2 regions of the Enterobacter sp. JBIWA008 genome follow, and region 2 is predicted to be linked to the other one. Evidence: predicted binding sites of a transcription regulator. Region 2 holds the regulator's gene; the other holds the start of a gene.
The links. Region 2 encodes ArgR, which controls arginine synthesis, uptake and breakdown. Its sites were predicted from a motif close to ANTGAATAAAAATACANT; they were not measured.
Positions count from the first base shown of each region.

Region 1 (3,417 bases), 450 kb from region 2:
TAAGTTGCCCATTTCCGCGTGATGAAGATAACAAACCGCCAGGGCTAATGAAATGCGATCGCATGCCCTTTGGCAAATTTTGCGCAAAAAATAGTCCAAACAAAGCCATGTCGTTCAATTTGCATACAAAATCATGATTTATGTGAAAAAGGGGTTGCATCACAAACCTATCCGAGTATAGTGCGCATCCACGGACGCGGGGTGGAGCAGCCTGGTAGCTCGTCGGGCTCATAACCCGAAGGTCGTCGGTTCAAATCCGGCCCCCGCAACCAATTAAAATTTGATGAAGTATCTTCTACGACTGTAGAAAGACGGACGCGGGGTGGAGCAGCCTGGTAGCTCGTCGGGCTCATAACCCGAAGGTCGTCGGTTCAAATCCGGCCCCCGCAACCAATCAAATTTGAAGAAGTAAGTTTCTACACGAGTAGAAAGACGGACGCGGGGTGGAGCAGCCTGGTAGCTCGTCGGGCTCATAACCCGAAGGTCGTCGGTTCAAATCCGGCCCCCGCAACCAATACTTCTAAAAACAATAAACACCCTTAAGGGTGTTTTTTTGTATCTGTCGTTTGTGAATTTGCCGGGCGTTTACCCGGCTGAACGATTTACCCGCGCCGCGCCAGCGTCGCCCCGTCAGAGAAATACGCCCGTATCCCCGCCAGAATCGACTCCGCAACTTCCTGCTGGAATTTTGCCGTCTTGAGCTTACGCTCCTCTTCAACGTTACTGATAAACGCTGTTTCTACCAGAATGGACGGGATATCCGGTGCCTTGAGTACCGCAAACCCGGCCTGTTCAACGCTGTTTTTATGCAGCTTATTGATGTTGCCCAGCTTGCCCAGCACCGCTTTACCAAACTTCAGGCTGTCGTTAATGGTCAGCGACTGCACCATATCGAACATAGTGTGGTCGACGTAGCGGTCGCCGCTTTTGCTCACGCCACCAATCAGGTCAGAGGCGTTCTGGCTGTCAGCCAGGAATCTTGCTGCGGTACTGGTCGCGCCTTTGGTTGAGAGCGCAAACACCGACGAGCCGCTTGGCTGGCGGCTGGTAAACGCATCCGCATGGATCGACACGAACAAATCGGCGCGCTGCTTCTGCGCTTTCGCCACCCTGACCTTCAACGGGATAAAAATATCTTCATTGCGCGTCATATAGGCGCGCATATTCCCTTCTTTATCAATCAACGCCTTCAGACGACGTGCAATTTGCAGCACCACGTCTTTTTCACGCGTATGATATTTCCCCACCGCGCCGGAGTCTTCGCCGCCGTGGCCAGGATCGAGCATGATCACAATCGGACGATCGCGCCCTGCTTTGCCCGGCTGCGGACCGCTTTGCGCAGGTGGAACCTGACTCTGCAGATCGCCTTTGTTGTAATCCTCCAGCAGAGCGAGAAGCGGATCCTGAATATCCGTCGCATTGGCCGGGTAGAGATCCATCACCAGGCGCTCTTTGAACGTCGCAACGGGCGCCAGGGCGAACAGCTGCGGCTTAACGTTCTGCTTCAGTTCAAACACCATGCGCACGGTTTGTGGATCAAACTGCCCGACGCGCGCCGATTTAATAAACGGATCGTCGCCGCGGATCTGCGCCGCCATCCCTTTCAGCACGGAGTTGAGGTTAACGCCTTCGAGATCCACTACCACGCGTTCCGGGTTGCTGAGGGCAAATTGCTTATATTTCAGCACGCGATTGGATTCGACCGTCACGCGCGTATAGGTCGACGACGGCCAGACGCGCACTGCCACCACCTGACTGGTGGCGGCAAGACCGACCTGACTGACGCTAAGCAACCACATTGCCCCGGCCCCTTTTAACAAACGGCGGCGGCTTATTGCTGAATTGGATCCCGACATGCTTCTCCCGAGCAAGAACACTGACTGATATACAAAATGTCCAAATTGACCGAAAACTTTAACGAATGACGCATAAACTGTCATCTATAAAAAGGTAAACAATCACACGCTAACGCACGGATTACTTACCAATTTCTGTGGGTCGCGGAAAATTTGCGCTTGCACACACGTCCATAATCGAATAAAAATACAGAAATTACGAATAAACATTCATTAAGGGTTGTGCCATGGTGAAGGAACGTAGAACCGAACTGGTCCAGGGATTCCGCCATTCTGTTCCCTATATCAACGCCCATCGGGGAAAAACGTTTGTCATCATGCTTGGCGGCGAAGCCATTGAGCATGAGAATTTTTCCAGCATCGTCAATGACATTGGCCTGCTGCACAGCCTCGGTATCCGCCTGGTGGTGGTGTATGGCGCGCGTCCGCAGATCGACGCCAACCTGGCTGCTCACCACCACGAGCCGATTTACCACAAACATACCCGCGTCACCGATGCCAAAACCCTGGAGCTGGTGAAACAGGCGGCGGGTCTGCTGCAGCTGGATATTACCGCGCGTCTCTCCATGAGCCTGAACAATACGCCGCTGCAGGGCGCGCATATCAACGTCGTGAGCGGCAACTTTATCATTGCCCAGCCGCTCGGCGTGGACGATGGCGTGGATTACTGCCACAGTGGCCGCATTCGTCGTATTGATGAAGAAGCTATTCACCGCCAGCTGGACAGCGGTGCCATCGTGCTGATGGGCCCGGTGGCGGTCTCCGTAACCGGTGAAAGCTTTAACCTGACCTCAGAAGAGATTGCCACGCAGCTGGCAATCAAGCTGAAGGCGGAAAAAATGATTGGGTTTTGCTCCTCCCAGGGTGTCGTAAACGATGAAGGGGTAATAGTGCCGGAACTTTTCCCGAATGAAGCCCAGGCCCGCGTGGAAGCGCTGGAAGCCGAAGGCGATTACCACTCCGGCACCGTCCGCTTCCTGCGTGGCGCCGTGAAGGCCTGCCGCAGTGGCGTGCGCCGCAGCCACCTGAACAGCTATCAGGAAGACGGAGCCCTGCTGCAGGAGCTGTTCTCGCGCGACGGTATTGGTACACAAATTGTGATGGAGAGTGCGGAGCAGATCCGCCGCGCCACCATCAATGACATCGGCGGCATTCTGGAGCTGATCCGCCCGCTGGAACAGCAGGGCATTCTGGTACGTCGCTCACGCGAGCAGCTGGAGATGGAGATCGACAAATTCACCATTATTCAGCGCGATAACCTCACCATTGCCTGCGCCGCGCTCTATCCGTTCCCGGAAGAAAAGATCGGTGAAATGGCCTGCGTGGCGGTGCATCCTGATTACCGTAGCTCTTCACGCGGCGAAATGCTGCTTGAACGCGTGGCGGCGCAGGCGCGCCAGATGGGGCTGAGCAAGCTGTTCGTCCTGACGACGCGCAGCATTCACTGGTTCCAGGAGCGCGGATTCACGCCGGTGGATATCGATTCCCTGCCGGAAACGAAGAAAGAGATGTACAACTATCAGCGTCGTTCAAAAGTGCTGATGGCCGATCTGGGATAATA
Region 1 covers NZ_CP074149.1:3,882,069-3,885,485, forward strand. Annotated here, with positions in the region: tRNA gene KGP24_RS18740 (tRNA-Met) at 196-272, shown strand; tRNA gene KGP24_RS18745 (tRNA-Met) at 317-393, shown strand; tRNA gene KGP24_RS18750 (tRNA-Met) at 438-514, shown strand; gene amiC (N-acetylmuramoyl-L-alanine amidase AmiC) at 603-1,856, opposite strand; gene argA (amino-acid N-acetyltransferase) at 2,084-3,415, shown strand.
Region 1: argA (amino-acid N-acetyltransferase) is a predicted target of ArgR. The motif match lies at 2,033-2,050, and genes of this name have one in related genera.

Region 2 (3,417 bases):
GCCCCTACCGCTGGAAATTGAGTTCATCCATTTGCCCGATAAGCTTCGCAGACGTTTTGGCGCGCTGATATTGCTGTTCGATGAAGCGGAAGAAGAGCTTGAAGGGCAGCTGTGCTTTAACGCGCGGCATTGAACGAAAAAAAGCCCCTGACCATGAGGCCAGGGGCAAGTCGTATGATGAGATACGACGAGGGTTTATTTATACAGTTCTGCCGTTGCGTGCCAGTGGTCACCCTGATTCAGTTCGGTGACGCGATAGCTGCTGGCACCTGCTTTTTCAGCTTTGGCGGCAAGTTCGTGACGAATATCCATCGGTGAACCGGTGACAGACGTTACGGAGATGCTGCCCATACGCTGTAGATTTTGTGCCTGGTCGGCATTCACCTGCTGTACGGCTGCGCTAGCGCCGAAAGAGAGAACGGATGCCAGACCGAGGGTTGCGATGATCAATTTGGTTTTCATAGCCTTTACTCCTGCATAGGGTTTTTACTCAACGGCGAGAAGGGTTGAACCGCTATTTTTATGCCTGGTGCCGTTGAGTGGAGATTTACGTCTTCAGTTATCACTAAAACTTATTTGTACAGCTCAGCGGTAGCGTGCCAGTGGTCACCAGATCGCGCTTCGATAATGCGATAGGATGATGCACCCTGTTCTTCCGCTTTTTTGTTCAGCATCTCACGCATATCCATTGGCGATGTGGCGACCGCGCCGACAGAAACCGTACCGATGGCCTGGCGGGATTGCGCCTGGTCAGCATTGATAGAGTCTGCTGCGAAAGCACCAAATGACAGGACAGACAGGACGCTCAGCGCCGCTACAGTTGATTTGATTTTCATGATTCTTACCTCGTCGAATTTTTTAGTGGGGTCTTGTTTCGTGACCCTCATCACAAAATCAAGTATACACTAATAACGGCAAAAATTAATACCATGCTAATGGTTTCCTTGGTTATTACGTGTTAAACCGCCAATTTTTTATAACCAAATTGCATAATATTGAGTATTTTTTGCTCTTTTTTGATGGGTATATCTAATTAAATCATATGGATATCAGATTTTGATTTTTTGTGCGATTTTTTGATTAGCATTCACCAGGTGAATGACGATGGGTGGTAAAAAGCACTATTTGTCAAAGTAAAGGGAAATAGAAAAGAGGGGAAAAAGCAGCGGAAGCAGAACGATCCCCGCAGCGGCGCTACGGGGAGAGGAGATTAGAGTTCCTGTTCGAACAGTACCAGAATCGCTTCGTGGAGATCTTTCACGGAGAAACCGCTAGCCGGTGTGGTAAAGATGGTGTCATCGCCAGCTATAGTCCCGAGGATACCTTCCGTTTTACCCAACGAGTCCAGCATGCGGGCAATCAGCTGTGCTGCACCTGGGCTTGTGTGGATCACTACAACGGCGTCGTTATGATCGATATCCAGAACCAGATTCTTGAGCGGGCTGGAGGTAGTCGGCACGCCAAGTTCTGCTGGCAGGCAATAGACCATCTCCATCTTGGCGTTGCGGGTACGCACCGCGCCAAATTTCGTTAACATGCGGGAGACTTTCGACTGATTGATGTTATCGAAGCCTTGTTCCTGCAGCGCCTGAACAATTTCTCCCTGAGAACTGAATTTCTCTTCTTTGAGTAGCGCCTTAAACGCCTTTACTAATTCTTCTTGCTTAGACGAGCTTCGCATAAGTCACCCGGAATATGACGATAGAAACAACATTATTATGCATGTGGATGAATTTTTATGCAAATTATCTACTCAGCGCAAGGCTGAAATAATGTTATGAAAGGGAGTGATTTTATCAGATTTCGTTATCAGAAAACATGCCTGGGTCACGCCGCGCAAATAAGCTTAAAAGTAAATTAAATGTTATCAAAATGATGTTGTTTTGGTGGCGGGGCAGGGTGTATTGTAACCACCTCTTAATGCGTTGCCGTCTGTCGTCAGATAGTCTTCTGAAGAGAGATTAAAGTCGCGTGACCTCAAATTCTTTAGCTACGAAAATTGTAATTATTTACTTGCTGAATTATGGTCGCCGCAACGGATTTACAGATACTTAAGTTAACCATAATAAGGAGTTTAGGATGAAAGTCGCAGTCCTCGGCGCTGCTGGTGGTATCGGCCAGGCGCTTGCCCTACTACTGAAAACCCAACTGCCTTCAGGCTCAGAACTCTCCCTGTACGATATTGCCCCGGTAACCCCAGGTGTGGCGGTTGACCTGAGCCACATCCCGACTGCTGTAAAAATCAAAGGCTTCTCCGGTGAAGATGCGCGTCCTGCACTGCAGGGTGCCGACGTGGTGCTGATTTCTGCAGGCGTGGCGCGTAAGCCTGGCATGGATCGTTCAGACCTGTTCAACGTCAACGCGGGCATCGTGAAAAACCTGGTGCAGCAGATTGCAGAAATCTGCCCGAAAGCATGCATCGGCATCATCACTAACCCGGTGAACACCACCGTTGCTATCGCGGCAGAAGTGCTGAAGAAAGCAGGTGTTTACGACAAAAACAAACTGTTCGGTGTGACCACGCTGGATATCATCCGTTCCAACACCTTTGTTGCTGAGCTGAAAAGCAAACAGCCAACAGAAGTGGAAGTTCCGGTCATCGGCGGTCACTCTGGCGTCACCATTCTGCCTCTGCTGTCGCAGATCCCAGGCGTGAGCTTCACCGAGCAGGAAGTGGCTGACCTGACTAAACGCATCCAGAACGCGGGCACCGAAGTAGTGGAAGCGAAGGCGGGTGGCGGTTCTGCAACCCTGTCTATGGGCCAGGCAGCTGCGCGTTTCGGTCTGTCGCTGGTTCGCGCTCTGCAGGGCGAGAAAGGCGTTGTTGAATGCGCTTACGTTGAAGGCGATGGCGAACACGCCCGCTTCTTCTCTCAGCCGCTGCTGCTGGGTAAAAACGGTATCGAAGAGCGTAAATCCATTGGTACGCTGAGCGCGTTTGAACAACACGCGATGGAAGGCATGCTGGATACGCTGAAGAAAGATATCACCCTGGGCGAAGAGTTCGTTAACAAGTAATACGAACCGTCTCCCGCAGGCCGGGTAAGCGTCAGCGCCACCCGGCAAAAAAAACCGAAGCACTTGCTGGCTTCGGTTTTTTTATGGCTGTCAGTTTGTTGCCGGGTATTCCTGAATCGTCACCTGCAGCGTCAGTTTCTTATCGTTGCGCATGACCTCAACAGGGATGATAGAGCCCGGGCGAATTTCTGCTACCTGATCCATCGTCTCCAGCGCAGAGACCGCTGGCGTGCCGTTGACCGACACGATGACATCATTTACCTGAATCCCCGCGTTGGCCGCCGGACCACCCGGCGCAACCTCGTTAACTACGATGCCCTGAATCTGATCGATACCGCCGCCCTGGGTGTGCATCGGTGCAATTTCACGCCCGCCGATACCGATATAGCCGCGGATCAC
Region 2 covers NZ_CP074149.1:4,332,127-4,335,543, reverse strand. Annotated here, with positions in the region: gene KGP24_RS21025 (barstar family protein) at 1-133, shown strand, start outside; gene yhcN (peroxide/acid stress response protein YhcN) at 196-462, opposite strand; gene yhcN (peroxide/acid stress response protein YhcN) at 573-836, opposite strand; gene argR (transcriptional regulator ArgR) at 1,211-1,681, opposite strand; gene mdh (malate dehydrogenase) at 2,080-3,018, shown strand; gene degS (outer membrane-stress sensor serine endopeptidase DegS) at 3,109-3,417, opposite strand, start outside.